One region of the Enterobacter cloacae complex sp. IR5418 genome, then DNA from elsewhere that is predicted to be linked to it. Evidence: predicted binding sites of a transcription regulator. Region 1 holds the regulator's gene; each other region holds the start of a gene.
The links. Region 1 encodes CRP, which controls carbon source genes, mostly activating them, when cyclic AMP is high. Its sites were predicted from a motif close to ATGTGANNNNNNTCACAT; they were not measured.
Positions count from the first base shown of each region.

Region 2: the regulator CRP is predicted to act here: its motif matches at 2,668-2,685, upstream of serC (3-phosphoserine/phosphohydroxythreonine transaminase).
Region 3: the regulator CRP is predicted to act here: its motif matches at 2,287-2,304, upstream of yrbN (protein YrbN).

Region 1 is NZ_JBMKHS010000006.1:166,733-171,616, reverse strand. Features, by position in the region: gene ACOTX7_RS07485 (YheU family protein) at 1-168, shown strand, start outside; gene ACOTX7_RS07480 (phosphoribulokinase) at 199-1,068, shown strand; gene ACOTX7_RS07475 (OsmC family protein) at 1,155-1,559, opposite strand; gene crp (cAMP-activated global transcriptional regulator CRP) at 1,870-2,502, shown strand; gene ACOTX7_RS07465 (YccS/YhfK family putative transporter) at 2,560-4,647, shown strand; gene argD (bifunctional acetylornithine/succinyldiaminopimelate transaminase) at 4,644-4,884, opposite strand, start outside.
Region 2 is NZ_JBMKHS010000012.1:106,982-111,865, reverse strand. Features, by position in the region: gene ycaO (30S ribosomal protein S12 methylthiotransferase accessory factor YcaO) at 42-1,802, opposite strand; gene ACOTX7_RS12030 (DUF421 domain-containing protein) at 1,930-2,622, shown strand; gene serC (3-phosphoserine/phosphohydroxythreonine transaminase) at 2,785-3,873, shown strand; gene aroA (3-phosphoshikimate 1-carboxyvinyltransferase) at 3,942-4,884, shown strand, end outside.
Region 3 is NZ_JBMKHS010000007.1:67,457-72,340, reverse strand. Features, by position in the region: gene pnp (polyribonucleotide nucleotidyltransferase) at 1-1,208, shown strand, start outside; gene nlpI (lipoprotein NlpI) at 1,319-2,203, shown strand; gene yrbN (protein YrbN) at 2,311-2,391, shown strand; gene ACOTX7_RS07960 (DEAD/DEAH family ATP-dependent RNA helicase) at 2,384-4,276, shown strand; gene mtr (tryptophan permease) at 4,419-4,884, shown strand, end outside.

The sequences.
Region 1 (4,884 bases):
GAAAGCTTTGTCTTGCGCGAAGGCACCGATTATGGTGAACATGAACGTTCGCTTGAACAAAAGGTCAACGATGTTAAGCGCCAGCTTAAAAGCGGCGACGTGGTGCTGGTATGGTCCGAACTGCATGAGACGGTCAATATCATGCCCCGCAACGCGTTTCATGGCTGATCTTTACACTTTTCCAGTCAGGGAGTTGCTATGTCTGCCAGACATCCGGTTATTGCCGTTACGGGTTCGAGTGGGGCGGGTACCACTACCACCAGCCTCGCCTTCCGCAAGATCTTCGCCCAGCTTAACTTACGGGCGGCAGAGGTAGAGGGCGACAGCTTTCACCGCTACACGCGCCCGGAGATGGATATGGCCATCCGCAAGGCGCGCGATCTGGGTAAACACATCAGCTACTTCGGCCCGGAGGCGAATGACTTCGGCCTGCTGGAGCAAACCTTCCGCGAATACGGGCAGAGCGGCACCGGGCAGTCCCGCAAGTATCTGCACACCTACGATGAAGCCGTGCCCTGGAACCAGGTTCCCGGCACATTCACGCCCTGGCAACCGCTGCCGGAACCGACTGACGTGCTGTTTTACGAAGGATTGCACGGCGGCGTGGTGACGCCTCAGCACGACGTGGCGCGCCATGTGGATTTGCTGGTGGGGGTGGTGCCGATCGTTAACCTTGAGTGGATCCAGAAGCTGACGCGTGACATGAGCGAGCGCGGCCATTCGCGCGAGGCGGTCATGGACTCGGTTGTGCGCTCCATGGAAGACTACATCAACTTCCTGACGCCACAGTTCTCCCGCACCCACATTAACTTCCAGCGCGTCCCCACCGTGGACACCTCCAACCCGTTCGCCGCAAAAAGCATCCCGTCGCTGGACGAGAGCTTTGTGGTGATCCACTTCCGCAACCTGGAAGGCATTGATTACCCCTGGCTGCTGGCGATGCTACAGGGTTCGTTTATTTCGCACATGAATACGTTAGTGGTGCCGGGCGGAAAAATGGGGCTGGCGATGGAGCTGATTATGACACCGCTGGTGCAGCGGCTGATGGAAGGAAAGCAGATCGCGTGACGCCTGTTGCCGGATGGCGCTGCGCTTACCGGGCCTACGGGCGTGCAGTTGTAGGGCGGGTCAGCGAAGCGCCACCCGCCAAAAGATTACGCCTCGATCACTTCATACGAATGGGTGATGTTTACCGCTTTTTCCAGCATCAACGCCACAGAGCAGTACTTCTCCGCAGAGAGATCTACCGCGCGTGACACCGCCGCGTCCTTCAGCGCTTTGCCGGTGACGATAAAGTGCAGATTGATATGGGTAAACAGGCGTGGCGCCTCTTCGCGACGTTCCGACGTCAGCTTCACTTCACAACCGGTCACGTCATGACGGCCTTTTTGCAGGATCGACACCACGTCGATCGCACTGCATCCCCCTGCCGCCATCAGCACCATTTCCATTGGGCTTGGCGCTTTATCACCGGAGTTGCCATCCATCAAAACCTGGTGCCCGGAAGCAGACTCGCCCAGGAACGTTAACCCTTCAACCCATTTCACACGCGCTTGCATATTCACTCACTCCAACGTTGCATTTTTTATGACAGATTACGTGTACGTTACATTTCTCGCAACGGAAGGCGACCTGCGTCATGCTGAAGCGAGACACCAGGAGACACGCGGCGAAAGCTATGCTAAAACACTCTGGATGCTACAGTAATACATTGACGTTACACATGTATGCAGAGGACATCAAACTTTACTGGCTGCGAAACGTTACGACAGCCGACTTCCCAGGTATGGGTAAGAATTCGATTGCAACCCCAGAGTCCGGATGCATCTTATGACTCTGGTGACAGCTTATAACAGAGGATAACAGCGCATGGTGCTTGGCAAACCGCAAACAGACCCGACTCTCGAATGGTTCTTGTCTCATTGCCACATTCATAAGTACCCATCAAAGAGCACGCTGATTCACCAGGGTGAAAAGGCGGAAACGTTGTATTACATCGTTAAAGGCTCGGTGGCCGTGCTGATCAAAGATGAAGAAGGGAAAGAGATGATCCTTTCTTATCTGAACCAGGGCGATTTTATCGGTGAACTGGGCCTGTTTGAAGAAGGCCAGGAACGTAGCGCCTGGGTTCGTGCAAAAACAGCATGTGAAGTGGCTGAAATTTCTTACAAGAAATTCCGTCAGCTGATTCAGGTCAACCCTGACATCCTGATGCGTCTTTCTTCCCAGATGGCACGCCGTCTGCAAGTGACCTCTGAGAAGGTGGGTAACCTCGCCTTCCTGGACGTGACCGGTCGTATTGCGCAGACGCTGTTGAACCTGGCGAAACAGCCAGACGCCATGACCCACCCTGACGGCATGCAAATTAAAATTACCCGCCAGGAAATCGGTCAGATCGTCGGCTGCTCCCGTGAAACAGTGGGCCGTATCCTGAAGATGCTGGAAGATCAGAACCTGATCTCTGCCCACGGTAAAACTATCGTGGTTTACGGAACCCGTTAATTGTGGTCAAACGGCGTGCCGCCGCAGGGTGGCACGCCGTTTTTGTCTCTACTCCCCATGTGGCGCAGGCTGATCTATCACCCGGAAGTTAACTACGCACTGCGACAAACGCTGGTGTTGTGTCTTCCCGTGGCCGTGGGCCTGATCCTCGGACATCTTCAGCAAGGCCTGCTGTTTTCCCTCGTCCCCGCCTGCTGCAACATTGCCGGTCTGGATACGCCGCATAAACGCTTTTTTAAACGTCTGATTATCGGCGGCTGCCTGTTTGCGGGCTGTAGCCTTGCCGTACAGCTTTTGCTGGCTCGTGATATCCCGCTGCCGCTGATCCTGACCGTGCTGGCGATGACGCTCGGCGTCACCGCGGAAATCAGCTCGCTGCACGCCCGCCTGCTTCCCGCGTCGCTGATTGCCGCCATCTTCACCTTAAGCCTTGCGGGCAATATGCCGGTGTGGGAGCCGCTACTGATCTACGCCCTGGGGACATTATGGTACGGCCTGTTTAACTGGTTCTGGTTCTGGCTGTGGCGGGAACAGCCGCTGCGCGAATCCCTGAGCCTGCTCTACGTGCAGCTTGCTGAATACTGCGAAGCAAAATACACCCTGCTCACTCAACATACCGACCCGGAAAAATCCCTGCCGCCGCTGCTGGCGCGTCAGCAAAAAGTGGTGGATCTCATCAGCCAGTGCTATCAGCAGTTGCACATGCTTGCCGCCAACAAAAATCATGAATACAAGCGGCTGCTGCGTACCTTCCAAGTCGGGCTGGATTTGCAGGAGCATATCTCCGTCAGCCTTCATAATCCGGAAGAGGTGCAAAAGCTGGTGGAGCGCAGCCATGCGGAAGCGGTGATCCGCTGGAACGCGCAGACCGTCGCGGCGCGCCTGCGGGTGCTGGCTGACGATATCCTCTATCACCGCTACCCGACGCGCTTTAACATGGACAAACAGCTCGGCGCGCTGGAAAAGATTGCGCGTCAGCACGCGGATAACCCGGTCGGGCAGTTTGCCGCCTGGCATTTCAGCCGCATCGCCCGGGTGTTGCGCACCCAGCGCCCGCTTTATGCCCGGGACCTGATGGCCGATAAGCAAAAACGGCTGCCGCTGCTGCCCGCCCTCAAAAGCTATCTTTCACTGAAGTCTTCCGCCCTGCGCAACGCCGCGCGCATCAGTGTGATGCTGAGCATCGCCAGCCTGATGGGAGTGGCCCTGCACCTGCCGAAACCCTACTGGATCTTAATGACCGTGCTGTTTGTTACCCAGAACGGCTATGGCGCCACGCGGGTACGCATTCTGCATCGGGCGGGCGGGACGATGGCGGGGCTGATTATCGCGGGCGTGACGCTGCACTTCCATGTGCCGGAGGGCTATACCCTGGCCGGTATGCTGGCGATCACGCTGGTGAGTTACCTGATCATCCGCAAAAACTACGGCTGGGCGATGGTGGGCTTTACGGTGACGGCGGTATATACCCTACAACTGCTCACGCTTAACGGGGAACAATTTATTATTGCCCGGCTGGTCGATACGCTGATTGGCTGCCTGATCGCCTTTGGCGGCATGGTCTGGCTGTGGCCGCAGTGGCAAAGCGGGTTGCTGAGGCAGAACGCCCACGATGCGCTGGAAGCCGACCAGCAGGCCATACGTCTTATCCTGAGCGATGACCCGCAGCCTTCTCCGCTGGCTTACGAGCGCATGAAGGTCAACCAGGCGCATAACGCCCTGTTCAACTCCCTTAACCAGGCCATGCAGGAGCCGGGCTTTAACGCGCACTACCTGGCGGATATGAAACTGTGGGTCACGCACAGCCAGTTCATCGTCGAGCATATTAACGCCATGACCACGCTGGCGCGCGAGCACACGATGCTGACGCCGGATCTGGCGCAGCGCTATTTGCAGTCGTGTGAAATTGCGTTGCAGCGCTGTCAGCAGCGTCTGGAGTATGACGCGCCGGGCGAGTCGGGGGATTCGAACATTCTGGAAGCGCCGGAGACGCTGACCCACGGGCCGATGAGCACCCTGGAGCAGCATTTACAGCGCGTGCTGGGGCATCTGAACACCATGCACACCATTTCATCGGTGGCATGGCGTCAGCGCCCGCATCATGGGATTTGGTTAACGCGCCGGTTAAAACGCACCGCGTATTAGCCGCTGACGATCTTCGCGACCGCCGCGGCAAAACGGGCTAACCCGTCTTCGATGTCTTTGTCTTCCACCACCAGCGACGGTGCAAAACGCATCACGTCCGGCCCGGCATTCAACACCATCACCCCTTCATGTGCGGCAGCGTGCAGAAAATCACGTGCGCGGCCTTTGTACTGCGGCTTCAGTTCAGCGCCGATCAGCAGCCCCATCCCGCGGATCTCACTGAAGACATCAAACTGC
Region 2 (4,884 bases), on a different contig from region 1:
AGGCGATTGAATACGCCTACAGCCATTAATGTTATGTGCGCTTATTTTGACCAGTAAGCGGCTTTTGCCTTCTGCAATTTTTCATATGCATTCAGCAGCGACTGATGTGCCGGGAAGGCTTTCAGATCGCTATCAACCGCTTGCAGGCCATAGAACGGCTCTTCACCGCTCAGCGCCGCGCTGGCAGCTTCAACGGCATCCGCACCGTACATGCGGACAAAGGCGTTCAGATACTGCAATGGCTCGCGACCGTCTTCCTGAGAAAGCAGGAGTAGCGTTTGCAGGCAACGGTAATAGTTAGTGCGCTCGGCGGAGAAGACGGACTGGTTAAATTCCATCGTCCACTCGGTCCAGGCCAAAGCCTGATCCAGATCGCCGCCCGCCAGCGCCAGCATCGCTTTCAGCTCACCGATGCGCAGGGTGTACCAGCCGTTATCTTTCCCGGTCGCCAGACCCAGTAGTTCGCGTACGCGGGTGAAATCATCGTGTCCTTCTTCGTCCAGCTGGGCGATCAGGTTCAGATAATCTTCTTTATCCCACTCGCTGCCTGGCAGGGCCAGCAGGGTTTCGCGCAAATGCGCGCCCATGCTGTTGTTCGCCAGCCACAGATCTTCTGCCGGATAGATATCCGACATGCCCGGCACAATAATTCGACACGCGTAGACGCCGAGGTGTTCATAGTCGGCAATGTAGACTTCCTGATCTTCCGCGTTGAAGATCGCCATCAGGGTGGCAAACTCTTCTTCCGTCGTACCGGCAAAGCTCCAGTCCACGAACGGATAGTCCGCGTCCTGCTTGAACATATCCCAGGAGATCAAACCGCTGGAGTCGATGAAGTGCGTTTCGAGGTTGGTGTGCTCGGCGACTTCTTCGTCATCGAAGGTTGGCGGGGTAAAGACATCGAGATCTTTCAGGCTGCGGCCTTGCAGCAGTTCGGTCACGGTACGCTCCAGCGCCACGCCGAAGTCCGGGTGCGCGCCGAAAGAGGCGAAGCAGGTGCCATTTGCCGGGTTGAACAGGACCACGCAGATCACCGGATATTTGCCGCCCAGAGAGCCGTCATAAGCAAAGATTGGGAAACCTTCCGCTTCCAGTTTGGCGATGGATTCCACCACGCCCGGGTAGCGCGCCAGCACGTCTGCCGGGATCTCCGGCAGGCTGATGGATTCAGCAATAATGCGGTTTTTGATGTGACGCTCGAAAACTTCAGACAATCCCTGCACGCGCGCTTCGTTACGGGTGTTACCGGCAGACATGCCGTTAGACACATACAGGTTGCCGACGATGTTCATCGGAATATAAACGGTCTGCTCGTCAGACTGACGGGTGAACGGCAGGGCGCAGATCCCACGCTCTTCATTGCCAGACTGAAGATCGATCAGCATGCTGGCGGTCAGTTCGTTTTCCGGATCGTAGAACGCGCGCAGGCGGGCATCGAGAATGCCTTCCGGCAGTTCGTCATCTTCGGCCAGCGGGAACCATTTTTCGTTCGGGTAGTGAACGAACGGACCGTTGGCGATGGTTTCGCCCAGCCAGAAGTCGGCGAAGAAATAGTTGGTGGACAGACGCTCAAAATACTCACCCAGCGCAGAGGCCAGCGCCGCTTTTTTGGTCGCGCCTTTACCGTTGGTAAAGCACAGCGCACAGTCTTTGTCGCGAATATGCACGGACCAGACGTGAGGCACCGGATTCAGCCAGGAGGCTTCTTCGATATTAAAGCCCAGGTCGGTCAGTTTCTGCTGGAAGCGAGCGATGGAATCTTCCAGAGCGGCGTCTTTGCCGGGGATAAACGTTTGAGTCATGGCGTTCACTTTTATCGTACGTAAAGCGCGCAATGATACGGGTTTTGCGTGACGGGTGCTATCTCCGACGAAAATAAATGGCTGGGCTATGCTTATAAGCAGTAACCTACTGTTAAGGCATAGAAAAATGAAAGCATTTGATCTCCAGCGGATGGCGTTTGATAAAGTCCCCCCAGAGTTTTTAGGCGAAGTGGCGCTGCGCAGTCTGTACACCTTTGTACTCGTTTTCCTGTTTCTGAAAATCACCGGACGCCGTGGCGTGCGGCAGATGTCGCTGTTTGAAGTGTTGATCATCCTGACGCTGGGGTCGGCGGCAGGGGACGTTGCCTTTTATGACGATGTGCCGATGGTGCCGGTCTTTATCGTCTTCGTGACGCTTGCGCTGCTGTACCGGCTGGTCATGTGGCTGATGTCGAAAAGCGAGAAACTGGAAGATCTGTTGGAAGGGAAGCCGGTGGTGATTGTCGAAGAGGGTCAACTGGCCTGGGAGAATGTGAAAAGCGCCAATATGACGGAGTTTGAGTTTTTTATGGAACTCCGTCTGAGCAGCGTTGAGCAACTGGGGCAGGTACGTCTGGCGATTATGGAAACGAACGGTCAAATCAGCGTCTATTACTATTCTGACGATGAGGTGAAGCCCGGCCTGTGTATTCTGCCGGATATGCTCATTGAACGATACAAAACCGTACCTGAAGCGGGCGAGTACGCCTGCATAAAATGTAGTCATGTGGTGGTCATGCAGGCGGGCGATCATCAATTATGCCCCCGCTGTACGAATCCAGAATGGACGAAGGTTAGCCGGGCTAAACGCATCACCTGACAGCGATTTTGTCGGTTTTGTGACAACGGTGCGGCAGATTGTTTTGTGTGACGAGGGACACATTTCTCCGGCCATCAGTTTTAGACATTGCGGCGCGTGTCACTGAATGATAAAACCGATATCCACAGTTATAACTTATGGCTTTTAGCGTGGTGAGGGGAAATGGCTCAAGTCTTTAATTTCAGTTCAGGTCCGGCAATGTTACCGGCAGACGTACTTAAACAGGCTCAACAGGAGCTGTGTGACTGGAACGGTCTGGGTACGTCGGTGATGGAAGTCAGCCACCGGGGTAAAGCGTTTATTCAGGTGGCGGAAGAGGCAGAAAAGGATTTTCGCGATCTGCTGAATATTCCCTCGAACTACAAAGTATTGTTCTGTCACGGCGGCGGACGCGGCCAGTTTGCGGGTATCCCGCTCAATCTGCTCGGCGACAAAACCACCGCTGATTACGTTGATGCCGGCTACTGGGCAGCCAGTGCGGTAAAAGAAGCACACAAATATTGCACACCGAATGTTATCGATGCAAAAGTGACCGTTGACGGTCTGCGTGCCGTGAAGCCAATGCGCGAGTGGCAGCTTTCTGACAACGCCGCGTATCTCCACTACTGCCCGAACGAAACCATCGACGGTATCGCCATACACGAAGAGCCAGACTTTGGCGAAAATGTCATCGTGACAGCGGACCTCTCTTCCACCATTCTGTCTACCCCGCTGGATGTCAGCCGCTACGGCGTCATCTATGCGGGTGCCCAGAAAAACATCGGTCCTGCGGGTCTGACTATCGTTATCGTGCGTGAAGACCTGCTGGGGAAAGCCCATAAGTCTTGCCCGTCAATTCTGGATTACACTGTCCTGAACGACAACGATTCCATGTTCAATACCCCACCAACGTTTGCCTGGTATCTCTCCGGCCTGGTCTTCAAATGGCTGAAGCAAAAAGGCGGCGTGGCGCAGATGGACAAGATCAATCAGCAAAAAGCTGAACTGCTGTACGGCGTGATCGACAAGAGTGATTTCTACCGTAACGACGTCGCCAATACTAACCGTTCACGCATGAACGTGCCGTTCCAGCTGGCGGACAGCAACCTGGATAACGTGTTCCTGGAAGAGTCCTTCGCGGCGGGTCTGCATGCGCTGAAAGGCCACCGAGTAGTAGGCGGCATGCGCGCCTCTATCTATAACGCCATGCCGCTGGAAGGCGTTAAGGCCCTGACTGATTTCATGATCGACTTCGAACGTCGTCACGGTTAATTGGCTGTTTTTCACCCCCGCAGCGTTCCTGCGGGGTTTTTATTATGTTGAGTTGAGAGTTGAGTTTCATGGAATCCCTGACGTTACAACCTATCGCGCGGGTAGATGGCACCATTAATCTGCCTGGTTCAAAAAGTGTCTCGAACCGCGCTCTGCTGCTGGCAGCTCTGGCAAACGGCACCACCGTCCTCACCAATCTGCTGGACAGCGATGACGTGCGCCATATGCTCAATGCACTGAAAGCGTTGGGCGTTCAGTACGCGCTGTCTGACGATCGTACCCGTTGTGAAGTCACCGGTAACGGCGGTGCGTTACATTCTGCTGAAGCGCTGGAGCTTTTCCTGGGTAACGCGGGTACAGCGATGCGTCCTCTGGCCGCAGCGCTGTGTCTGGGGAACAACAATATTGTGCTGACCGGTGAGCCGCGAATGAAAGAGCGTCCGATCGGCCATCTGGTGGATGCCTTGCGTCAGGGCGGCGCGCAGATCGATTATCTTGAGCAGGAAAATTACCCGCCCCTGCGTCTGCGCGGTGGTTTTACAGGCGGTAACGTTGAGGTTGACGGCAGCGTTTCCAGCCAGTTCCTGACCGCGCTGCTGATGACCGCACCGCTGGCACCAGAGGACACCGTTATCAGCATTAAAGGCGACCTGGTCTCTAAGCCGTATATTGATATCACGCTGCACCTGATGAACACCTTTGGTGTTGTGGTGGAAAACCAGTTATATCAGCGCTTCGTGGTGCGTGGAGCGCAGCAGTATCAGTCCCCGGGCAACTACCTGGTTGAAGGTGATGCTTCCTCCGCCTCCTATTTCCTTGCCGCTGGCGCGATCAAAGGCGGTACGGTAAAAGTGACGGGTATTGGCCGCAACAGCGTGCAGGGCGATATCCGTTTTGCTGACGTACTGGAAAAAATGGGCGCGGTGGTGACCTGGGGTGATGATTTTATCGCCTGTACCCACGGCGAGCTGAACGCCATCGATATGGACATGAACCATATTCCGGATGCGG
Region 3 (4,884 bases), on a different contig from region 1:
CAGGCGAGCCGCGTATCGACGGCCGTGAAAAAGACATGATCCGTGGTCTGGACGTGCGTACCGGCGTACTGCCACGTACACACGGTTCTGCGCTGTTCACCCGTGGTGAAACGCAGGCGCTGGTAACCGCGACCCTGGGTACTGCACGTGACGCACAGATCATCGACGAACTGATGGGCGAGCGCACTGACAGCTTCCTGTTCCACTATAACTTCCCTCCGTACTCTGTGGGCGAAACCGGTATGGTTGGCTCACCGAAGCGTCGTGAAATTGGTCACGGTCGTCTGGCGAAGCGCGGCGTGCTGGCAGTGATGCCAGAAGCAGACAAATTCCCGTACACCGTACGTGTTGTGTCTGAAATCACTGAATCCAACGGTTCTTCTTCCATGGCTTCCGTGTGTGGTGCCTCTCTGGCGCTGATGGATGCAGGCGTGCCAATCAAAGCCGCCGTTGCGGGTATCGCAATGGGTCTGGTGAAAGAAGGCGACAACTACGTTGTTCTGTCTGACATTCTGGGTGACGAAGACCACCTGGGCGATATGGACTTCAAAGTGGCGGGTTCCCGCGACGGTATCTCTGCCTTGCAGATGGATATCAAAATTGAAGGTATCACCAAAGAGATCATGCAGGTTGCTCTGAACCAGGCTAAAGGTGCGCGTCTGCACATCCTGGGCGTGATGGAACAGGCTATCAACGCACCACGCGGTGATATCTCTGAATTCGCTCCGCGTATTCACACCATCAAGATCAATCCAGACAAGATCAAAGATGTCATCGGTAAGGGCGGTTCTGTTATCCGTGCGCTGACCGAAGAAACGGGCACCACCATCGAAATCGAAGATGACGGTACTGTGAAAATCGCAGCAACCGACGGCGAGAAGGCGAAATACGCTATCCGTCGTATCGAAGAGATCACGGCAGAGATCGAAGTGGGCCGTATCTACAATGGTAAAGTGACCCGTATCGTTGACTTTGGTGCGTTCGTTGCCATCGGTGGCGGTAAAGAAGGTCTGGTACACATCTCTCAGATCGCTGACAAGCGTGTTGAGAAAGTGACCGATTACCTGCAAATGGGTCAGGAAGTACCGGTGAAAGTTCTGGAAGTTGACCGCCAGGGCCGTATCCGTCTGAGCATTAAAGAAGCAACCGAGCAGTCTCAGCCTGCTGCGGCGCCGGAAGCTCCGGCTGCTGAACAGCAGGGCGAGTAAGGTTGCCATTTGCCCTCCGCACTGGCGGAGGGCTTATTATCAGGCAGGACGCCTTGTTAAGCCGCCGGGGGACAGGACGTTCATCCAATAGTTGTCTTCGGGAGTGGGAAATGAAGCCTTTTTTGCGCTGGTGTTTCGTTGCGACAGCTTTAACGCTGGCAGGATGCAGCAACTCTGCCTGGCGTAAGAGCGAAGCCCTCGCAGTGCCATTGCAACCGACTTTGCAGCAGGAAGTCATTCTGGCACGCATGGAACAAATACTTGCCAGTCGGGCTTTAACCGATGACGAACGCGCACAGCTTTTATATGAGCGCGGAGTGTTGTATGATAGTCTCGGTCTGAGGGCATTAGCGCGAAATGATTTTTCACAAGCGCTGGCGATTCGACCTGATATGCCTGAAGTATTCAATTACTTAGGCATTTATTTAACGCAGGCAGGCAATTTTGATGCTGCCTATGAAGCGTTTGATTCTGTACTTGAGCTTGATCCAACTTACAACTACGCGCACTTGAATCGCGGTATCGCATTGTATTACGGCGGTCGTGATAAGTTAGCGCAAGATGATCTGCTGGCGTTTTATCAAGACGATCCTAATGATCCTTTCCGCAGCCTGTGGCTTTACATCGTTGAGCAGAAGCTCGATGAGAAGCAGGCCAAAGAAGCACTGAAACAGCGCTTCGAGAAATCGGACAAGGAACAGTGGGGATGGAACATTGTCGAGTTCTACCTGGGCAACATTAGCGAAGCAACGCTGATGGAACGCCTCAAGGCGGACGCAACGGATAACACCTCGCTCGCTGAGCATCTCAGTGAAACCAACTTCTATTTAGGTAAGTACTACCTAAGTCTGGGGGATATGGACAGCGCTACGGCACTGTTCAAATTAGCGGTTGCTAACAACGTACATAACTTCGTTGAGCACCGTTATGCATTGTTGGAATTATCGCTCTTGGGCCAGGAGCAAGACGACCTGGCAGAATCGGACCAGCAATAGCTGACGACATAAACATCAGCCCGTAATCTTTTGATTGCCATCACCTTCACTGGTGAGGGCGTTGTTGTTCGTCAATACACCTAATTTGAGCCGGTTCACACTTTTCAATGAAAATTGCTAATCATTTTCACGATGAGCTAAGTAGACTGGCCGCCATTAATATCGAGGCACTTGTACTACATGGCTGAATTCGAAACCACTTTTGCAGATCTGGGCCTGAAGGCTCCTATCCTTGAAGCCCTTAACGATCTGGGTTACGAAAAACCATCTCCGATCCAGGCTGAGTGTATCCCACACCTGCTTTCTGGTCGTGACGTGCTGGGCATGGCCCAGACTGGTAGCGGTAAAACCGCAGCATTCTCGCTGCCGCTGCTGAACAACATTGATCCGGACCTGCGTGCACCGCAGATCCTTGTCCTGGCTCCAACCCGTGAACTGGCTGTTCAGGTTGCTGAAGCCATGACGGAATTCTCTAAACATATGCGCGGCGTAAACGTGGTAGCCCTGTACGGCGGCCAGCGTTATGACGTGCAGTTACGCGCCCTGCGCCAGGGCCCACAGATTGTTGTCGGTACGCCGGGCCGTCTGCTGGATCACCTGAAGCGCGGTACCCTGGACCTCTCTAAACTGAGCGGCCTGGTACTGGACGAAGCCGATGAAATGCTGCGTATGGGCTTCATCGAAGACGTTGAAACCATCATGGCGCAGATCCCGGAAGGTCATCAGACCGCTCTGTTCTCTGCAACCATGCCAGAAGCGATCCGTCGCATTACCCGCCGCTTCATGAAAGAGCCGCAGGAAGTGCGCATTCAGTCCAGCGTCACTACTCGCCCGGACATCAGCCAGAGCTACTGGTCTGTGTACGGCATGCGCAAAAACGAAGCGCTGGTGCGTTTCCTGGAAGCGGAAGATTTTGATGCGGCGATTATCTTCGTTCGTACCAAGAACGCGACCCTGGAAGTGGCTGAAGCCCTGGAGCGTAGCGGCTACAACAGCGCCGCGCTGAACGGCGACATGAACCAGGCTCTGCGTGAGCAGACGCTGGAGCGTCTGAAAGACGGTCGTCTGGATATCCTTATTGCAACTGACGTGGCAGCACGTGGCCTGGACGTTGAGCGTATCAGCCTGGTTGTTAACTATGATATCCCAATGGATTCCGAGTCTTACGTTCACCGTATCGGCCGTACCGGTCGTGCGGGTCGTGCGGGTCGTGCGCTGCTGTTCGTTGAGAACCGCGAGCGTCGTCTGCTGCGTAACATCGAACGCACCATGAAGCTGACCATTCCAGAAGCTGAACTGCCAAACGCAGAACTGCTGGGCAAACGCCGCCTGGAAAAATTCGCCGCGAAAGTACAGCAGCAGCTGGAAAGCAGCGATCTGGATCAGTACCGTGCGCTGCTGTCGCAGATCCAGCCTGTCGCTGAAGGCGAAGAGCTGGACATGGAAACCCTGGCCGCAGCACTGCTGAAAATGGCCCAGGGCGAACGTAGCCTGATCGTGCCACCTGATGCACCGATGCGTCCTAAGCGTGAGTTCCGTGACCGTGACGATCGTTTCGAACGTCGTGGCGACCGTAACGACCGTGGTCCACGTGGTGACCGTCCAGAGCGTGGTGGTGAAGACCGTCCACGTCGTGAGCGTCGTGACGCGGGCGACATGGAACTGTATCGCATTGAAGTGGGCCGTGATGATGGTGTTGAAGTTCGTCACATCGTTGGCGCGATCGCGAACGAAGGCGACATCAGCAGCCGTTACATTGGTAACATCAAGCTTTTCGGTTCCCACTCCACCATCGAGCTGCCAAAAGGCATGCCGGGCGAAGTACTGCAACACTTTACTCGCACCCGCATCCTGAACAAGCCGATGAACATGCAGCTGCTGGGCGATGCACAGCCACGTCCTGACCGTGGCGGCGAACGTCGTGGCGGTGGTCGCGGTTTCGGTGGTGAGCGTCGTGAAGGCGGTCGTAGCGAAGGCCGCGGTGAACCCCGTCGTTTCTCCGGTGAGCGCCGCGAAAACCGTGGTCCACGCCGTGAAGAAGGCACCAGCCGTCGTCGTTTCGGTGACGCGTAAGCCTTTCGATTCTGACGTAAAGTAAAATATACAGCCCCGATAGTTGCTATCGGGGCTTTTTTTATTCCTTTTGTACTCCTGTACTGGTACAGTGCAACACACTAAAATACAGAACCACATTTTTCACTGGAGATCAGGCCGCATGGCAACACTAACCACCACCCAAACGTCACCATCGCTGCTTGGCGGCGTGGTGATCATCGGCGGAACCATCATTGGTGCCGGGATGTTTTCCCTGCCTGTGGTCATGTCCGGTGCGTGGTTCTTCTGGTCACTGGCGGCGCTGGTTTTTACCTGGTTTTGCATGCTCCATTCGGGGCTGATGATCCTTGAGGCCAACCTCAACTACCGCATCGGCTCCAGCTTCGACACCATCACCCGGGATCTGCTGGGCAAAGGCTGGAACCTGGTGAATGGGCTGTCCATCGCGTTTGTGCTCTATATCCTGACCTACGCGTACATTTCTGCGAGCGGGTCGATTCTGCACCACACCTTCTCCGAGATGTCGCTGAACGTTCCGGCGCGTCTGGCGGGACTCTGCTTTGCGCTGGGCGTGGCGTTTATCGTCTGGATGAGTACCAAAGCGGTGAGCCGCATGACGGCCATCG